DNA from 4 places in the Priestia sp. P5 genome. Region 2 is predicted to be linked to each of the others. Evidence: riboswitches for the same ligand, from Rfam matches in the RefSeq annotation. Region 2 holds a riboswitch; each other region holds the start of a gene.
The links. A riboswitch is a leader RNA that binds a small molecule or an ion and turns the genes downstream of it on or off. The one in region 2 is predicted to bind cobalamin.
Positions count from the first base shown of each region.

Region 1: it holds a riboswitch for cobalamin, as region 2 does, so the genes downstream of both, nikA (nickel ABC transporter substrate-binding protein) here and MMB69_RS14825 (ABC transporter substrate-binding protein) in region 2, are expected to answer to the same signal.
Region 3: it holds a riboswitch for cobalamin, as region 2 does, so the genes downstream of both, MMB69_RS00085 (ribonucleoside-diphosphate reductase subunit alpha) here and MMB69_RS14825 (ABC transporter substrate-binding protein) in region 2, are expected to answer to the same signal.
Region 4: it holds a riboswitch for cobalamin, as region 2 does, so the genes downstream of both, MMB69_RS23705 (HoxN/HupN/NixA family nickel/cobalt transporter) here and MMB69_RS14825 (ABC transporter substrate-binding protein) in region 2, are expected to answer to the same signal.

Region 1 covers NZ_JAKWFJ010000005.1:97,764-102,772, forward strand. Annotated here, with positions in the region: gene MMB69_RS24670 (lmo0937 family membrane protein) at 1-44, opposite strand, end outside; gene MMB69_RS24675 (YfmQ family protein) at 238-681, shown strand; gene MMB69_RS24680 (hypothetical protein) at 824-997, shown strand; gene MMB69_RS24685 (GNAT family N-acetyltransferase) at 1,253-1,780, opposite strand; gene nikA (nickel ABC transporter substrate-binding protein) at 1,850-3,391, opposite strand; cobalamin riboswitch at 3,535-3,724, opposite strand; gene ftsZ (cell division protein FtsZ) at 3,727-4,731, opposite strand.
Region 2 covers NZ_JAKWFJ010000001.1:2,769,753-2,774,761, reverse strand. Annotated here, with positions in the region: gene MMB69_RS14840 (YpjP family protein) at 1-480, shown strand, start outside; gene MMB69_RS14835 (thioredoxin family protein) at 669-983, shown strand; gene MMB69_RS14830 (hypothetical protein) at 1,130-1,264, shown strand; cobalamin riboswitch at 1,400-1,532, shown strand; gene MMB69_RS14825 (ABC transporter substrate-binding protein) at 1,791-2,750, shown strand; gene MMB69_RS14820 (adenosylcobinamide amidohydrolase) at 2,839-3,447, shown strand; gene cbiB (adenosylcobinamide-phosphate synthase CbiB) at 3,452-4,438, shown strand; gene cobD (threonine-phosphate decarboxylase CobD) at 4,413-5,009, shown strand, end outside.
Region 3 covers NZ_JAKWFJ010000001.1:16,635-21,643, forward strand. Annotated here, with positions in the region: gene MMB69_RS00075 (o-succinylbenzoate--CoA ligase) at 1-326, shown strand, start outside; gene menC (o-succinylbenzoate synthase) at 330-1,433, shown strand; cobalamin riboswitch at 1,712-1,897, shown strand; gene MMB69_RS00085 (ribonucleoside-diphosphate reductase subunit alpha) at 2,031-4,274, shown strand; gene MMB69_RS00090 (ribonucleotide-diphosphate reductase subunit beta) at 4,291-5,009, shown strand, end outside.
Region 4 covers NZ_JAKWFJ010000004.1:65,513-70,521, forward strand. Annotated here, with positions in the region: gene MMB69_RS23690 (ABC transporter ATP-binding protein) at 1-419, shown strand, start outside; gene MMB69_RS23695 (undecaprenyl-diphosphatase) at 566-1,159, shown strand; gene MMB69_RS23700 (organic hydroperoxide resistance protein) at 1,311-1,730, shown strand; cobalamin riboswitch at 1,836-2,018, shown strand; gene MMB69_RS23705 (HoxN/HupN/NixA family nickel/cobalt transporter) at 2,152-2,949, shown strand; gene MMB69_RS23710 (M20 family metallopeptidase) at 3,179-4,342, shown strand; gene MMB69_RS23715 (DoxX family protein) at 4,411-4,833, opposite strand.

The DNA.
Region 1 (5,009 bases), on a different contig from region 2:
AATAACCAAAAAATAAATAAAAGTCCAATAATCGTCCACAACATAATTTTTTCTCCTTTTTTATATGTAGTATTTGTTATAATTTTATATTTCCCTAAATGTGCATAAATAAACGCATTTCATATACATCTTTTCACTGAGGAAGGTTCACATAATGTACAAAAAGCACTCATGTTCTCTGTGATAAAATAGGTATGTAATCTTATTTCATTTAAACTATAGCGGAGATGATTAACTATGACGTGGATTGTATTACTTTCCATCATTCTTGTAAGTGCACTCAAAATATTAATAACGTGTCTTCCAACTCCAGTGGTCAAATGGCTTATGACTAAATTTCAATTACACCCAATACTTGATGATCAAAACGTTACTGTCACAGTTGATGGGAAACATCTAGAAGGCAAAGATAAAATGCAAGTGATTGATTATTTTAATAAAGCAACATTTTTAAAACAATATTATGTCCATGAAGGAAATAAGGACTATTATAAACACCTAGAAGACAGTGAAACTCCACTGGTTATCGATACGAAAAAAGGAAAAAACGATGTTCGATTATGCGTATACAGTTATCATGATCACGTCGATGTCGTAAAACAGTATAAAAAGAAAATTATTGCTTACAGCCTGCTGTCTGATCACCTTCAAAAGCAGTCCATAACAGCTGACCTAGCTTAAACCAGTCGCCTACAAGGCGGCTTTTTTAGTTTTTAGTTTTAGGTTGAAGCTACCTTATTTAAAAATACCAAACTTTAACATTAATTCTAATGCTATAATATAAATTAATAGAATTTTCTAACTTTTTAAGAGGTGATGGATAATGCTTTCTTTGTTAGGGTTTGGAATGATTGCGACTTTTCTTTCTTTTCAAATGGGCCTTTGGGACAACTATTGTCATGACGATTACAGCCATTTCAAAGAATGCTATTTCCTTTTAGAATACTACCATAAAAAGGAAGCCGACTACCATAAGGCAGTCGGCTCACACATGTAGGATATTGATTTAACACTAACAAAGTACAACACAACACTAGTAATTATATAATATATTTCATTATTTTGAAAGCGATTTCATATATATTTTTAAAAATATTTTGTTATTTGTTTTTCATAGAAAAAAACCACGCTTCAGCCAATTCGAAACGTGGTTCTTTTCTGTAAGGACTTGCCCTACAGGCTATAAATGTAAGTACGCTTATTATAGCATGAGCTCTTATCTAGATTCTATGGTAATTACTGTATAATATCGTTACATTACGACTGGTTGTATTTTTCTGTCCATGTGCAGCGTATTCCATGGCTCTTCCTGTTCAGCAAGCCTTTCGATAAAACCTTGTGAAGTCCAAAATGGGATAGCCCCCGGTAAAAAAGGATGAGTATGCAGATACAACGTGTCATAAAAATGATTTTGAGCAAATTGTTCCACTGCTTTTAACAGCTGCTGTCCAATGCCTAGACGCCGGTACGCTGGATCGACATAGCATTTTACAATCTCAGCTGCAGTTTTATGTTCATATTGCTTTTTTAATGCATGAAACCTTCCATCGTAAGCGTATAAACCAATTGTTCCAATTACTTGTTGATTTTCCGTAACAGCTGCAAAAAAAGCAGCGTCTTTCGCTTGAACGTAATGTTCATTAAAATGAAGCAAATCCACAGGAAGCTGATTTTTTTCCAGCATAGGAAATAGCTCATTCCGCATATTCATGACAAACTGAACCACTTTCGCATCCTTTTCTGTTACTTCTTTAATTTGATACATTTGTACTTCTTGCACGTTTACTGTCACATCCTTTTATCTATCATTGTATACTTTCTCGTTTTCCTATAGGAACAACAATATTGACTACGGCGTTACGTCTAAATGCTGAGTCAGCATATAATACTCACTTGGATTTGTTGTCCAATTTTTCACTTGTTGATTATAAGCAACAACAATGTTTGGATGTACAATCGATGATGTCAGCATTTTTCTATTAATCAAAGCGGTTGCTTGCTTGGCTAGCTGATTTCGTTTTGCGTCATCTACGGTTGAATTTAACTGTTCTATCATTTTTGTTAGCGTATCGTCATTAATCCGACTGGCATTTAAACCACCGCCCGGCAAATAGTTCGTGCTTAAATAATAGCTGGCATCCCCTCTAGGTGCTGTGATAAGGCTGTACAATGCTAAATCCCAATCATCTTTTGCCATTACATATTCATCGCTATCTTCAACTAGGTGAATCTTAATAGTAATTCCTAACTCTTTCGCATTAGACTGTATAAGCTGAGCAATTAAAGGCAGTTCTGGCAGAGAGCTGTATGTGACAAGAGAGAGCGATAGTGACTTTCCATTTTTGATTGCTTTGTCATTTTTGATTTGATAGCCTGCTTTCTCTAAATATTTTCTAGCAGATGTCATACCTCTTTGCTCGTTAGCAGTATTATCAGCAAAAGGAAATTGAGGTAAAAATGGACCTCGAGCCGCTGCCGCTTGATTGTTCATTATGCTACTGACAATTTCTTTTCGGTTCAATAAAGTATCGATAGCTTTTCTTACATTTTCGTCTTTTAATGAGTCATTGGTTTGATTATAAAGCAATAAATGAGTACGCACACTAGGTACTCCACTTACTTTGAAAGACGAATTCGCTTGTAAAGTGCTCAAGCTTTCTAAAGGCGGCCGATAAATAATATCCGCTGTCCCGGACTGAAGAGCCGCAACTCGCGCATTAGCATCTTCGTTAAATGCAAAGATCGCATTTTTCAATTTCACTTTTCCATTCCAATAATGTTCATATCTTTCTAACTTCACTTGATTTCCTTGATCGAAAGTCAAAACGTGAAATGGTCCTGTACCAATGGGCTTCTTAGCTATATTAGAAACATCAACATCTATAATAGCTGTGTTTGGATGCACTAACTCAGAAGGAAATTTAGGCATTGGTTCTTTTAATGTAATTGTCAGCGCATGACTGTTCGCTTTCATTTCTTTAATATTTAAAGCGTTTTTCATCGCATAGCTTTGATCTATCGTTCTTTGAAGAGAAGACTTAACGGCATTTGCATCCAGCGCTTTTCCATTTTGAAACGTGATGTTCTTTCTTATCATAAATGTCCATGTAAGGCCGTTATCTTTCGTTTCCCACTTTTCAGCAAGCCAAGGCTTTATTTTTAAATCGTCGCTGATTTTAACGAGCGTCTCCCCTACTCCCGCACGAACTGCTGTATAATTATCGTCCCTATGAGGATCAAGCGTTGCAGATGTAAAATTAAATAAAAACGTCACACTTTTATCCGTTTTCTTTCTTTCTTTTATACTTACGCTCTCTTCATTAGGAGCGCAAGCAGTGAGGCAAAGTAACACGAGAAATATCATAGATACGAGTTTTTTATTATTTATCATTGATTTTTCCACCTTCTATTTTAATACACAAAAAAGCACTTCTAAAAAGAAGTGCTTGTCTTCACAACAAATTCAGATAAACGTATCCCTTGTTTATCTTATTTTTGATTCTGCCAAAACACCTCCCTATCCTCGTAGGTTATTGTGTGCTGAGATTTATGGCAGGTCTCCTGGCTTCAAGTCATTGCCTTATACCGCCTTCCCGTCTCTAAATAGACAGTGGCTTTTTGACATAAGGCTCCTTGTTACAGTGGCGGGACCGCTCCGGATTTGCACCGGATTCCCTTTTAAGGCAATTGAAAAACAATTGCTACCATAAAAGCTGGTTATTTAATTTAGTAGCGTGCTCTTGAAACTCTAGAAGTAGAAGCTGATGGTGAAACATCTTCATCATCAAATCCAGTGGCAATAACGGTTACCATCATTTCGTCCTTTAAATCTTCATTAATCACAGATCCAAAAATCATATTTAAGTCCTGATCAGAAGCGGACGTGACAATATCTGCTGCTTCCTGTACTTCGTAAAGACTCAAGCTGCTGCCGCTCGTAATGTTCAACAGCACGCCTCGTGCTCCATCAATCGATGCATCTAGCAGCGGACTAGAAATCGCTTTTTTCGCTGCTTCAATTGCCCGGTCTGATCCGGAAGCTCGTCCGATACCCATAAGCGCAAATCCTTGATTAGACATGATTGTTTTTACATCAGCAAAGTCAAGGTTAATCAGCCCCGGCACAGCGATTAAATCTGAAATACCTTGAATACCTTGGCGAAGAACATTATCTGCTTCACGGAATGCTTCAAGCATAGGCGTCTTTTTATCGACAATTTCAAGCAAGCGGTCGTTTGGAATCACAATAAGGGTATCTACCGATTCATTCATCGCAGTAATACCGCCTACTGCTTGCTTCGTACGTTTATTTCCTTCAAACTTGAACGGGCGAGTGACTACTCCAATTGTTAAAGCATTTAGTTCACGGGCAATTTGGGCAATAACCGGAGCTGCTCCAGTACCAGTTCCTCCGCCCATGCCAGCTGTTACGAATACCATATCTGCGCCTTGCAGTACTTCTTGAATTTGTTCTCTGCTTTCTTCGGCTGCTTCTCTTCCCACTTCTGGATTAGCTCCTGCACCTAATCCTCGCGTTAAGGCCGCACCAATCTGCATTTTCACATCTGCTTTAGATAAGTTAAGCGCCTGAGCATCCGTATTAACGGCGATAAATTCTACTCCTTGTACACCGTGTTCAATCATACGGTTAACGGTGTTATTTCCTCCACCGCCGACCCCAATTACTTTAATTCGCACCAGTGGCGATACATCTGCATCAAATCCAAACATTCTAAGTTCCTCCTCAATGATCAAAATTACTTTCTCTTATTATCCGAAAAAACACGTGAAGAACCTTTTACTCCTATGTTTAACGCGTAACTGTTCTTTTGTTTTACAGATTTTATACACTTCTCTTTTAACCTTTAAATCTTTACATCTTTATGTAAATTTATTGTTGTTCTAAAATTAGTACGCCGAACTCTTTTATGGTTTTTCCACTCAAAATGGCATATAAGCTTATTGTATCATTCATTTGACAGATGTCTGTATTTAATTTTGAGTAAGAT
Region 2 (5,009 bases):
TATGTAAGAGAAACAACTCCTATCACAGCTGTTATAGAAGATATTCATTTGCCATATGAAGAACCAAAATATGAAGACGTTTCATCATTTGTTACGTATGCAATGGAATCAGCTGAAAAACAGTCAGTGGAAAAATTCGGAACAAAAATTGGACCTGTCATTGAAGATGAATTTCGTCAAGCAGTGTTACCTAAAATTGAAGAAGTGCTGACTGACATTGGCACTGAACGTGAACAGTCGATTCAGAATCTCGAGATAAGCGAGCACCCTGCTGCTGGCTACGGTGAAAAGATTTTCCATGTATATGACCGGGAGACCGGTCAGGACTTAATACGGTTTCATGTACGACGTGAAAATCCTCCAAAAGATGGATACTGGTTTAATTTTCACTATCATGCGGCTGCAGATAATTTTCAAAAGCATTATGATTTAGGGAAAATTTATTGGAACCGAAATATGCCCCCTAAATGGTTTAGCTGATAATAGACACAACATTCTACGATTTCGAAATGTTAGCTTTTTTAAGCTAGCATTTTTTTACGTCTAAAACCGTTATGGTCTAAATAAGCTGAAACATTAGCACAACGATAAAAAAATCGTTTATAATGAAGTCAGACTTCTTACCATAGAATAGGGAGAAGGAACGAATAGATGCTGGAGGTAACACAATGAAACAATTTACGGAAGAAAAACAATTTCGCGAACAAATTAAGAACGAAACACTAAGCGTTGGGATTTTTACGACAACGTGGTGTCCTGATTGCAAACGTTTGGATATGTTCATTAATGAAATCGTTGACGAAAATACAGATAAAGCATGGTTTAAAATTGACAAGGATGAGTTTGAAGAACTTTCTGCTGAAAACAATGTAATGGGTATTCCTTCTCTTCTTGTATATAAAAACGGTGAAAAAATTGCACACTTGCACAGTGCAAATGCTAAAACGCCTGAAGCGGTCCGTGAATTTTTAGCAACTCTTTAATTACCTAAGGAGACTAGGACAAACGTATTTTAGTTGAAGGGAAATCCGAACGATGAATTAAGATTCTTAATGGAGAATCTAACTCGTTCGGATTTTTTCATTGGTAGAGTGAACGTAGGTTTTATGTGTTTAGTTGCTTCTAGCGGTTGATTGGAGAGCAAGGAGAAGACTCCTGCGGGAAAAGCGGAACAGGGGAGACCCCGCAGGAGCGTCAGCGACGAGGAGGCTCACCGGCCGCCCGCGGAAAGCGAAGCCTGGCACGGAAATCAACAGCGCTGTAACAAGCGATTCATATTAGCTTCTTTATCCCATTTGTTCATCTTTAAATTGGAGTGATTTAGTTATGGCTCAACCTCTTTTTTTGTGAGAATTGCTATTTCCATTTTTCGATGAGTGGGGTATACTAGGACAAGTGAATAATCGTAAAGCAATAAGGTCTCAATTTAAAGATTGAGTGAAAAGGGAAGTCTGGTGAAAAACCAGCGCGGTCCCGCCACTGTAAGCGCTTTGTGCGTAAGTCAGGAGACCTGCCTTATTGTTAGCTGTGAAACCTTCGAGGAAGGGTGAAGCAGGGTAATGAACATACATATCAAGTATAGTGAATGGATTCTTTTCCTGCTTATCTTGACGTTACCTGCTTTGCTTTCAATTGAAAGTAAAGCTTTTTTATTTTGAAGCTGCCTGCGAGCAGTATACATAGTCAAAGCGGAAAAACAGGATAGCGCTGCTTTTTGCATGATCATTTGCTTTTTCTTTAACGTGGAGGTTTCGTATTCACAATGAACAATATATAGGGGGAGTATTTAGATGAAAAAATGGCTTTCGTATTCTATTATTGCACTGTTAGTCATCGTACTTGCTGCATGCGGTGCAGGCAGCCAAAGCAACAGTGATAAAAAAACGAAGCAAGATACAGGACAAACGTCACAAGCTGCATTTCCTGTGAAGGTAAAAGACGCGCGTGATAAAGAAATTACGTTAAAAAAACAGCCTAAGAAAATTGTTTCACTAATGCCAAGTAATACGGAGATTGTATATGCCCTTGGCCTTGAAAAAGAATTAGTCGGTGTCACAAGCAACGATGATTATCCTAAAAGCGTAAAGAAAAAAGCGCAGGTAGGAGATATGAACGTTAATGCAGAAAAAGTTATTGCTTTAAATCCTGATTTAGTGCTGGCACACGCTTCAAGTATGGGCGTTTCGGATGAAGTATTTAAACAAATTGAAAGTGCGGGGATTCCGGTATTTGTTGTAAAAGATTCAACAACGTTTGATACGGTTTATGATTCTATTACGCAAATCGGTAAATTAACGGGCAAAACAAAAGAAGCTAATCAAACAATTAAAGACATGAAAGAAAAAGTAGCTTCAATTGAGAAAAAAGCAAAAACGATTTCAAAAGAAGATCGTAAAAAAGTATGGATAGAGGTATCAGGAGCTCCTGAGATTTATACAACAGGAAAAGGTACGTTCATGAACGAAATGCTTACTATGATCGGTGCTGATAACGTAGCGGCTAGTGAAAAGGGTTGGGTTAAGTTTTCTGAAGAGCAAGTTGTTAAGTTAAACCCTGACGTTATTATCGCAACGTATGATGCAGACAAAAATGAGATTATGAAGCGTCCCGCTTGGAGCAGCATGACTGCTGTAAAAGAGGGTAACATCGAGAAGGTTGACCAAAACAAAATCAACCGCTTAGGACCTCGTATTGTAGATGGCTTAGAGGACTTAGCAAAAGCAGTATACCCTGAGGTGTACAATAAATAAGAAGAGGGACCATATTCCAGTTCGAATTGAAAAGGGGATTGGTCCCTTTTCACATCTTAAAATTGAAGAACGGCCTGAGCTTTTAATTATGAAAACCGAGACTTCTTATAAAACATACAGCTCAGGGGTTTTAGGAACAGGCATTACGGAAACGGACACCTTTTACAATCGATTTGTTCACAAAGACTATTATTCAGATACTCCTTCTTTGGAGTATGAGCAATATTTGATGAAAGAAAATGTGCGCCATGAGCAAATCGTAGGGTTGATGACAGCTGTTTGGTTAAAAGAAAGAGCAGTTTACTGTTATGAAGGCTACGGAGTAAGAGTAGCTTCCGTGATAACGGCTGGAGTAGGAAACGCAGTAGATATTACAGCTGACGAAGCTGTGCCGTTCTATTCCTCTCCCGGTACAATTAATATGTTTTTTTTCGTTGAAGGTACGCTTACGGATGCTGCGTTTTTACAGCTTTTTATTGCGGCCACAGAAGCCAAAACAAAAACGCTGTCACAGCTGGGTATCATAGATCCAGCTACAAAGACGATTGCTACAGGAACATCTACGGACAGCATCTCAGTTGCAGCGTCTCAGCAAGGAACATTATATGAATATGCAGGCTCTATGACCGCTTTAGGTCAAGCGGTAGCCAAGCTGGTGAAAATAAGCTTAGAGCAGGGACTTAAGGGAAAGAGGTGAAGAAGTGAGTATTACACAAGCGATAATTGCACACATGACGGCCATGACGATTGCTTTAGTAATTGACCGAATTATAGGCGACCCTGAAAATTGGCCGCATCCCGTTCGTTGGTTTGGCAAGTGGATTTATTGGATGGATTCCAGATTAAATAAAGGTGCAGGAAAACGATTCAAAGGATTTCTTCTTGTGATAAGTATGGCTGTGCTCGCAGGAGTTGTTCCCTTTTTGTTCCTCCATGCTTTATACGAAGTTCATTTTATACTAGGTGTTTTAGTAGAGGGCGTAATGATTGCGACTACTATATCCACTCGTTCTTTAAGCGAAGCTGCTTATAAGGTACAAAAGCCGCTTCAGCTAGGAGATATGGAGAAAGCTAGATATGAAGTAAGCATGATTGTGGGACGAGATACAGATCGTTTGTCAGAAGGAGAAATTGCCAGAGCGACGGTAGAGACCGTGGCTGAAAATACAAGTGATGGTATTACAGCTCCGCTTTTTTATGCATTTATAGGAGGAGGAGCCCTAGCCTTTTTTTACCGAGCTATTAACACATGCGATTCAATGGTTGGGTATAAAAATGAACGCTACTTTCTGTTCGGCTATTTTAGTGCAAAAACCGATGACGTATTAAACTATATTCCAAGTCGGTTAACTGCAGTGGTGATGACCGCTGTTAATGTAGCAAAAAGCCAGTATTCTCTTTGGCATGTAACGAGTTTGATTAAGCGCGATGCTAAGAAGCATCCAAGTCCAAATAGCGGATACGGGGAAAGCGCAGTGGCTGCTCTTTTAGGTATTCAACTAGGCGGGCTTAATACATATAAAGGCATAGAATCTAATCGTGCAAAAATGGGTGAACCACTCATTCCCCTGCAAGCCGGTCATATTGAACAAGCTGTTTTCATTATGAAAAGGACGGTCTATGCTACGTGGTTATTATATCTTTTGTTAGGAGGAGTTATTAGTGCTATTACCTACACATGGAGCTAATCCTACTGTCTTTTTAAAAGCAATAGGGGCCAAGAATTTATCGCATCTAAAAGACTTTAGCGTGAACACAAATCCTTTAGGGGCTCCCCTTGTGCTTCACGAAAAGTGGAACAAATTCAAGGATGCAGCGTTTAGTTATCCTGATCCCCAAGTAACAGACCTGAAAAATAAACTTGCAGCTCATCATCATGTTTCAGCTGCTCAAGTGCTGCCTACAAATGGCGCCGCTGAAGCGTTTTTCCTTATTGCTTCGTTATTTTCAGGAGAGAAAGCAGGGATTGTACAGCCGACTTTCGTTGAATATGAACAGGCAAGTAAAGCTTATGGATGTGAAGTGACATACGTTCCTTTAGCTGAAGAAAATGGCTGGAGCTGGGATATAGAGTTGATTATGAGCATTCTTCCGGACATAAAAGTACTGTGGATTTGCCATCCAAATAATCCAACGGGCGTTATGTATAGTCATGAGGAATGGATGAAAGTAGTAAAAGCTGCTGCTCATCATGGTACATACTTAATGATTGATGAGGCATTTATTGATTTTGTCGAACATCAGCCTTCATTTGATTCT
Region 3 (5,009 bases), 2.8 Mb from region 2:
ATGTGTTAGACAGACGTTCAGACCTTATTATTTCAGGTGGAGAAAATGTATATCCAGCTGAAATTGAAAATGTTTTGTTGAAGCATCTCGCTGTTAAAGAGGCCGGTGTAACGGGAGTAGCTGATGAAAAATGGGGACAAGTGCCAGCTGCATGTATTGTTGTAAACGAAGACGTTTCAGATGAAGAATTATCTTTACACATTCAACAATTTTTAGCAAAGTACAAACTTCCAAAGTATTTCGTTCGAGTAGAGGAGCTGCCGCGAACGGCTTCTAATAAAATCATACGCCGGAAGCTATCATCGTTCATACAGAAAGGGAGCTAATCGATGATTATAAAAAAAGTACATCTTTATAAAATTGACATGAAGCTTCTTTCTCCTTTTTCAACAAGCTATGGTACAGTGCAGGATCGAGAATTGATTTTGCTTGAAGTAGAAGATGAACAAGGATTTACAGGGTGGGGAGAAGTCGTTGCTTTTTCATCTCCTTGGTATACGGAAGAAACGATTCAGACATGTTTTCATATGTTAGACGATTTTTTAATTCCCTCGCTTCTTCATCATCAGCTTCAAAAACCAGAGGATGTTCAAAAGTTATTCAAACCTCTAAAGCGAAATAACATGGCTAAAGCAGCTTTAGACTGTGCTGTATGGGATTTGTATGCAAAGCGGCAAAACAAGCCGTTATCTGAAGTAATTGGAGGAGTAAGGTCTGCTGTAGAAGCTGGAGTGGTAGTTGGCTTAAATGATATTTCCATAATGAAAGAACAAATAAAAACTTACATGAAAGATGGTTATAAGCGCTTTAAAGTGAAAATTAAGCCGGGTGCTGACTATGGGTTACTAAAACAAATTCGAGATGAATTTCCAAGCATTCCTCTTATGGCTGATGCCAATTCAGCCTATACGTTAAGCGATAGTAATTCGTTGAAGAAACTAGATGAATTGAATTTAATGATGATCGAACAGCCGTTAAGTTCTGATGATATCCTTGATCATCGACTGTTACAAAAGCAAATGAAGACGCCGATTTGCTTAGATGAAAGTATTGTGAGCTATGAAGATGCACGTCATGCAATTGAACAAAGAAGCTGTAAGATTATCAATGTGAAAATCGGTCGAGTTGGCGGAATGTCCGTAGCAAAGCAAATTCATGATTTATGCGCCCAGCATGGTGTAAGACTTTGGGTTGGAGGAATGTTAGAAGCCGGGATTTCACGAGCTCATAACATTGCCCTTGCCACACTGCCTTCTTTCACGATACCAGGTGACATTTCTGCGTCGTCTCGCTATTGGGAAAAAGATATTATTAAGCCCGAAGTAGAGGTGGAAGCCGGAGTAATAAAGGTGAAGGAAAAACCGGGGATAGGATACGATATTGATAAAAATTTTATCAAAACAATCACAGCATTTGAAAAAGAATACAAATAATTAAAAACCGTTTTTTATGAAAAACGGTTTTTTTATTGAGGTTGTCAATGTTTAGTAGAAAAATAGGACAAATTTTTTAAAAAGAGCACATTGTTCCATCAAGCGTGTCAAAACATGTTATGATGGAATAGTTTGATGAAAAAAGTCGAAGGATTTTATCGTAAAAAACAAAATTATTTTTGAAAATAGGTTGCTAGTTTTCTAAGTTGTCCTATATAATGTGTTTATAACATAACACAATATGTTGTTTGTTAAACAATAATAAAATACTATATTTTGTGTTTTCCAGTGAAAAAGGTGTCTGATAAAAAGACTTAAAAGGGAATTTGGTGAAAATCCAAAGCTGTCCCCGCAACTGTGAATGCTGATGAAATAAGGAGATCCACTGTGAGTAAACATCATGGGAAGGCCTTAAAGTAAAAAGAAGCATAAGTCAGGAGACCTGCCTTTTTTATGTCGTTTTATCTTCTTCGGGAGGTGAGAGGGTAGAGCGAGGATTGAGAAAAGACTTAGTGTCTTCTTCTATCTTCGTTCTATTCGCTCACCGAGGTACGGTGAGCGATTTTTTATTTTGAAGTGAAGAGAGGAGCCATATTTATGGTGAATACATTAAAGCCTACAATTCTACATGAATTAACTGCATATATTGAACGTTTAAAAAAAGAATTTACGCAGCTTGATTTTTCTTTGTATGAGGAAAAGGTTATTCAAACTGTTACAGTAAAGGAAAATATGACGGACGAAAAGGTTGCAAACGTCCTAATTTTAGCAGCCTTAGAGCGTATTTCAATGGAAGAACCAGATTGGACGTACGTAGCGGCAGACGTATACTTAAACGAACTATATCGAAAAGCAGCGGACAACCGAGGTTATGATAAAAAAGAGAAGTACGGTTCATTTTATCAGCTTATTCAAGAACTAACAAAAATCGGCATTTATAATAAACAACTATTAAAAACATATACAGAAGAAGAAATTAATGAAATTGCTTCAGTCATTATTCCTGAACGCGATCGTTTATTTACATACATTGGATTGTTGACATTAGCAGATCGCTATTTAGCGACATCACATGATAAGCGCGTATACGAATTACCGCAAGAACGTTTTCTTATCATTGCTATGACGCTGATGTCTCAAGAAAAGAAAGAAAATCGAACAGCATTAGTAAAAGAAGCGTACTGGGCGCTTTCTAGTCTATATATGACAGTTGCCACACCAACGCTTTCAAACGCAGGAAAGAGCTACGGACAGCTATCTAGCTGCTTTATTGATACGATTGATGACAGCTTACGCGGTATTTATGATAGCAATACAGATTTGGCCACGCTTAGTAAAAATGGAGGCGGAATTGGTGTCTACCTCGGTCATATTAGAAGCCGAGGAAGTGATATAAAAGGTTTTAAAGGCGTATCATCAGGAACAATTCCATGGATGAAACAACTAAATAATACGGCTGTAAGTGTCGATCAGCTAGGTCAACGACAAGGAGCTATTGCCGTATATTTAGACGTATGGCATAAAGACATCTTTTCATTCTTAGACGCGCGTTTGAACAATGGTGACGAACGCCAGCGCACGCATGATTTATTCACTGGCGTATGTTTGCCAGATTTGTTTATGGAAAAAGTAGAAGCACGTGAAGACTGGCACTTATTCGATCCTCACGAAGTTCGTACGCTGATGGGCTATTCGTTAGAAGATTTTTACGATGAAGAAGAAGGCAGCGGTTCGTTCCGCACTCGTTACGCTGAGTGTGTAAATAATGAACAGCTTTCAAGAGAAACAGTACCTGCTATTGAAATCTTCAAGCGCATTATGCTTTCGCAGCTTGAAACGGGAACGCCTTATATGTTCTATCGTGATACGGTTAACCGAGCTAATCAAAACCGCCACGATGGCATGATCTACTGCAGCAACTTATGTACAGAAATTACGCAAAACCAAAGCACAACGGTCGTAACAGAGGAAATTACGGAAGACGGAAAAATTATTATTACAAAGAATCCGGGCGATTTTGTTGTATGTAATCTTTCATCTATCAACTTAGCGAGAGCCGTAACTGAAGATGTGCTTGAACGTTTAATTCCAATTCAAGTACGCATGCTTGATAACGTTATTGAGTTAAATGATTTGCCCGTACTTCAAGCAAAACTAACAAACCAAAAGTACCGCGCAGTAGGGCTTGGTACATTTGGTTGGAACCATTTGCTTGCCTTAAAGAAAATAGCATGGGAAACAGATGAAGCGGTAGCATACTGCGATGAATTGTATGAGCAAATTGCTTACTTAACCGTACAGGCAAGCATGAACTTAGCTAAAGAAAAAGGCGCATATCCATTATTTAAAGGCTCAGATTTTGAGTCAGGCGCTTATTTTGAAACACGTAAATACACAAGCGAAGCGTGGAGTGAACTGCGTAACGAAGTTCAAAGTAATGGGATAAGAAATGGATACTTAATGGCTGTAGCACCTAATTCATCAACATCTATTATCGCGGGTTCTACTGCAAGTATTGATCCGATTTTTCGTAAGTTTTATTCAGAGGAAAAGAAAAACTATAAAATCCCAGTGACGGCACCAGATTTATCGCCAGCAACAAACTGGTATTATAAGTCCGTTTATTTAATTGATCAGCATTGGAGCATTAAGCAAAACGCCAAGCGACAGCGCCATATTGATCAATCCATTTCATTCAACTTATATGTGCAAAATGATATCCGAGCAAAAGAGCTGCTGGATCTTCATATGACGGCATGGAAAGAAAAGTTAAAAACGACCTACTACGTACGTTCAACATCAAGTGAAGTCATTGAAGAATGTGAAAGCTGTCATAGTTAAAAGGAGTGAATAATTGATGACAAGCATGTTAAAACGAGAATTAATGAACGAAACAGCTCCGAACCGTTCGACAGGAATCATTAACGGCAAGAGCTCAAATATTCTAAACTGGGATGACGTCCGATTTTCATGGGCGTTCCCTAAATACAAACGTATGCTAGCTAACTTCTGGACGCCGTTTGAAATTAATATGGGTCAAGATATTAAGCAGTTCCCTCAGTTAACGGCTGACGAACAAGAGAGCTTTTTAAAAATTATTGGCCTGCTGGCGCTACTGGACAGTATTCAATCAGATTATGCTAGCAAAGTAGCTGATTATGTAACCGATTCTTCGATTAATGCTCTAATGATTATTTTAGCGCAGCAAGAAGTGGTTCATAATCATTCGTATTCATATGTTTTATCAAGTCTTGTACCAAAAGGAAAACAAGATGAAGTATTTGAATACTGGCGCACAGACGAAAAGCTTCGCGCTAGAAATGACTTTATTACAAACGGATATAAAGCATTTAGCGAAGAAGCAACGGTTGAAAACTTTTTGAAGTCTATGGTATATGATGTTATTTTAGAAGGCCTTTTCTTCTATAGCGGATTTGCGTTTTTCTATAATCTTGCGAGAAATCAAAAGATGGTGGCGACATCTACTATGATTAACTATATCAATCGTGATGAACAGCTTCACGTTGGGTTATTCGAAAAGATTTTCAAGGAAGTACTAAATGAAAATCCAGCTTA
Region 4 (5,009 bases), on a different contig from region 2:
TAATAAGAGAACTCCAAAATCAAGGCAAGACAATTTTTATGACGTCTCATAATTTAAATGAAGTTGAGAAGATTTGTACACGTGTAGCGATTATGAAAAATGGGGTCATTTTAACAGAAGGTACAATGGAAGAGCTGCGCTTTCAATATCAAGCGAAAAAAACGGTGATGATCAAACATGATCCTTATCCAAACAGTCGCAAAGAATACATTCAACAGTTTTTCCGTACGTTGAGTCCCGAAGTTGAATACCATCACATGTACACAAAAGTGATGCTTCAAAAAGAAAGAAATATTCCTCTTATTATTCGTGAATTGATTCAATGCGGCATCGACATTTATCAAGTTCACGTCGAAGAACCTTCTTTAGAAGAAATCTTTTTGCAAAAAAATATTGTGGATCACTCACAGGTGAGTTAATGAGCGACAGTCTGTTGATTTACTACTCAGCCTGACTACATTATCTATAAATACCAGTTAGGAAGCTTCTGACAAAAACATGTTCATTTTCCCAAGAAACTGATAAGATAGCTAATGACATTTAAAAATAAGAAAGGATTTCGATTATGTTATCAGCTATTAATTCAGTAGACTATACCATTTTCCATGCGGTGAATCAGTACGCCTCGCATGTGAAGTTTGTAGATTCGCTGATGGTATTCTTTGCAGATTATGCCCAGTATGTACTTATTGTTTTACTCGGCTTGTTTTTACTTATTAATAAAAACGGCAGCCGTGTTGTAGCATTTCAAGCTTTATGTGCTTGTGCCACAGGAGTCATTATCAATAAAGTGATTAGTTTATTTGCTTATCGAGATCGTCCGTTTATCTCTCACCACGTGAATCAGCTTATTGATCACGCCGCAAATTCTTCATTTCCAAGCGATCATGCTACATCTGCATTAGTTATCACTTTTACCATTTGGCTGCATTTCAAACGTTCAGGGCGCATGTGGGTTGTCATGGGCGTACTCATTGCCTTTTCACGCGTATGGGTTGGCGTTCATTATCCATTTGATGTGTTAACAGGAGCCGTTTTAGGCTGCGTGCTGGCGCTGTTTATTCATTATGTTATTTTTAATACGAAACTGATGAGGGCTATTACCAACTTGTCTATTTTTCGAAAATCAGCTTATGACGAACAGTCTCAATATTATTAAGAAAAAGTCGCAAATACGCGGCTTTTTTTATTGGGAAATTTTTAATGTATTCAATACTTGTTTTTTAAAATTAAATTGTGTACAATTAAATTACAGAAACGATAAATAAAAATTTTTAATAAAGTTAATGAAAAAGAGGAGAGGTTTATACATGAAAGCTTTATATGAAACAACAGTCGTTAACACAGGTGGAAGAACAGGAGAAGTTCACTCTTTAGATAACATCTTTAACTTAGACGTTGCAACACCTCCAGCGCTTGGTGGAGAAGCAACAACAGCAACAAACCCAGAGCAGCTATTTGCAGCTGGATACAGTGCTTGTTTCAACAGCGCGTTAGAATTTATGTTGAAAAAACATAACGTAGAAATCAAAAGCAGTGAAGTAAAAGCTACTGTTCAGCTGCTTCCTGATAAAGCTGATCAAGGAGTGAAAATTGGAGTAGCGCTTGAAGCTCATATCGAAGGCTTAGATTTAGAAACAGCTAAAAAATATGTAGACCTAGCCCATTCATACTGCCCGTATTCAAAAGCAATCAGCGGCAACGTAGACGTAACGGTAGAAGTAGTTTAATTGCTTTAAAAAGCCCTGCTAAGCATGTAAAGCTTAGCAGGGCTTTTTTATTTGAATTTTCTCTATTCATTTGTAAGAAGTACTAGTATAATGAGGAAGAAAATGAATCATTCGCACAGTTTAGGTGCTCTTACATAGCGTAAGAGGTAACAGGGAATCGAGTGCAAATCTCGAGCGGTCCAGCCACTGTAAGCAGGGAGTTTTCTATCTTATCGTCACTCAAAACGGGGAAGGCGGTAGAAAATGATGATCTCAAGCCAGGAGACCTACCTATTCTGTACACTTGACTCTTCTAGGAAAGAGGCGGTGTATCAAGGTACGCAGTGAGCAATTGCTGTTTATTTTCATATGCCGACACATCCTCAATTTCTATAGAATTGAGGCTTTTTTACGTTTTATTTTAAAAAAAGGAGTGTAGGAAATGGAAGGTTTATCAGTTTTTTTACTTGTCTTTTTATTAGGAATCAGGCACGGATTGGATGCAGATCACTTAGCTTTTATTGACGGCCAGACTCGATATAATTGGCGAATGGGCAGCCGTTTTGCCCCTTGGGTCGGAACGCTGTTTTCACTAGGTCACGGAGGAATGGTGGCCGTCACGGCCGGAGTGCTGGGCGTGGTGATGAAAAATTTTACGTTTCCATCATATTTCGATCATTTTGCATCTTGGGTATCCATTATCTCTCTATTTCTGATTGGGACATTAAACACATATCATTTGCTTCGAACTAAAAATAAAGAAGAAGATTTTCAGCTGAGCGGATTAAAAGGGAAGTTTATTCCGAAAATCGCAAAAGGAACAACGAATCCTTTTTTAATTATTCTTGTAGGGGCATTGTTCGCTTTAGCAGCCGAAACGGTCAGTCAAACGGCGGTGTGGTCTCTAGCCGTAGGGAACGCAGGCAAGTATACGCCGCTTTTGTTGGGACTAGTATTTATGTTTGGTATGATGCTCACAGATACAATCGATTCGATGATTGTACATAAAATGGTGAATGAATCGAGCAAATTTGGACAATCTGCTTCCCGCTTGATGGGCTGGGTTATTGTTGTCCTCGCGTATGGTGTGTCGTTCTATTTAGCATTCACTTTCTTTAACCCATGGGCCGAAGTAAACTTTGAAATGGTTGGCGTTATTCTGTTTATTTTTTTAGTGTCTATGTTTGTTTTTGTGAGTGTGAAGTCAAAAGGGAAAAATATTAAAATAAATGTCAATTAGTCAAACGAAAGCTTTAATCTGTTGAAGATTGAAGCTTTTTTGTATGAATTTGTTGAAGTTTATGGCTATTTTCGGTCGGTTATGAATAAGTTAAAGTATTATCTGTATTTAAAGGATGGAAAATTGTCTGAAAACCATTATAATTAAGGATAATTTAAGGTCGTTATGTGAAACGTAGAACATAGTTATACGTACGATAAATGAAAGCATTTAATGCAAGCAGCAGGGGTTGTTTGGAGGAGGAATTGATTTGAGTCAGGTAATGGTAGAACAAAGCGTGTTTAGTTATTTAAAAGAACACGAACGAGATATGCTTGAAGATTTAGTTGGATTTGTGAAAAAAGAATCACCGTCCTACAGTAAAGAGTTAGTAGATCAGTGTGGAATGTATTTAACGCAGCTGTTTCAAAAGCGGTTAGGGGTAGGGTACGAAATCATAGAAGAAAAAGAAGTAGGAAACCACTTGAAATTTACGATTGGAGAAGGAGAAAAGCAGCTTTTAATTATCGGTCATTTTGACACGGTATGGGAAAAGGGAAGGCTGAGTCTAAGAACAGAGGGAAACAAGCTGTACGGTCCGGGAATTTTAGACATGAAAGGCGGCATTATACAATCTATATGGGCGATTAAAGCGATTCAAGAGCTTGGCTTATCGCTGGATAAAAAAATTGTGTTTTTTTGCAATTCTGATGAAGAGATTGGGTCAATTTCTTCTAAAAAATACATTGAAGAAGAAGCACAAAGAAGTGAAGCAGTGCTAGTAGCGGAACCGGCGGTGGCGGGTTCAGGTGCGTTAAAAACGTCCCGCAAAGGAGCGGGGATCTTCACCGTAAAAGTATGGGGACGAGCAGCACATGCGGGTAATCACCACAAAGAAGGAATCAATGCGATTGAAGAGCTGGCGCGTCAAGTGATTTTCTTGCAGGGCTTAACAGATTATGAAAAAGGTACAACGGTGAACGTTGGGACATTTACGGGAGGCAGCGGTACAAATGTGGTGCCGGAATATGCAGAAGCGCACGTGGATTTACGTGTTTCTACAGAAGAAGAAGCAAAACGCATGACGGATATTATTTTGAATTTAACACCCATTTTAAAAGGAATTAAGCTCGAAGTAACGGGAGGCATGAATCGTCCTCCGATGGTCAAGTCTAAACAAACGGAAGAGTTATTTGAATGCGCTCAGTCAATCGCGGCCAAACTGGGTATGAAATTAGAAGAAGCAGCTGTTGGAGGCGGAAGTGATGGCAATTTTACAGCGGCCATTGGCGTTCCCACGTTGGATGGATTAGGAGCATGCGGAAAAGGAATACATGCGGAATATGAACATATTCAAATTGATACGTTGTCCGAGCGCTCTTCTTTATTTGCGAATTTGCTGCTGCAAATATAAAAAAAGCCCGCCTCAAACGGCGGGGACTAATCTGAAAGCTTATATTAGGAGAGTATAAGCTTTCTTTTTTATTTACTGCTTTCTTCTTGAAGAGAAAAGGCAGTTTCTTTCTTTTTGAACACCACTCCATCCAGAGCAAGAAACTGGCTTCCTGCAAGAAATAAGTGAGCAGACATGGCAATTAAGGCGATATCAAACTCAAACCCGCCAACAAATCCGCTTTTAAGCTTGGCTGTAAAAATAGCGCCAAGCATAACTGCCACAAATAAAGCAGCTACGACTCTTGTTGCTAGGCCAAGGATAATAAGAACCCCACCTACAAGTTCAATGGTTGCAACAATATATGCCATGAAACCAGGGATTCCTAAGCTATCGAAGAACCCTACTGTATTTTCAATCCCGCCTTGCCATTTTTGAAAGCCGTGCACTAAAAATGTAAAACCTAATACTAAACGAATAATAAGTGAACCAATTTCGACGTTTTTATTCACTTTACTTCCTCCTTTAAGTGTATTTGAAAAACACTACATTATGTAGTGTGAAAGCCCGAAAAAAAGAAATGTAGTAATTAAATCAGAAAGTCTTTCTTATTTGGATAATTTTACAACATTATGAACATCACACTACACATTGTAGTGTGATGTTTGTCCCCAGTCAAGTAAAAATA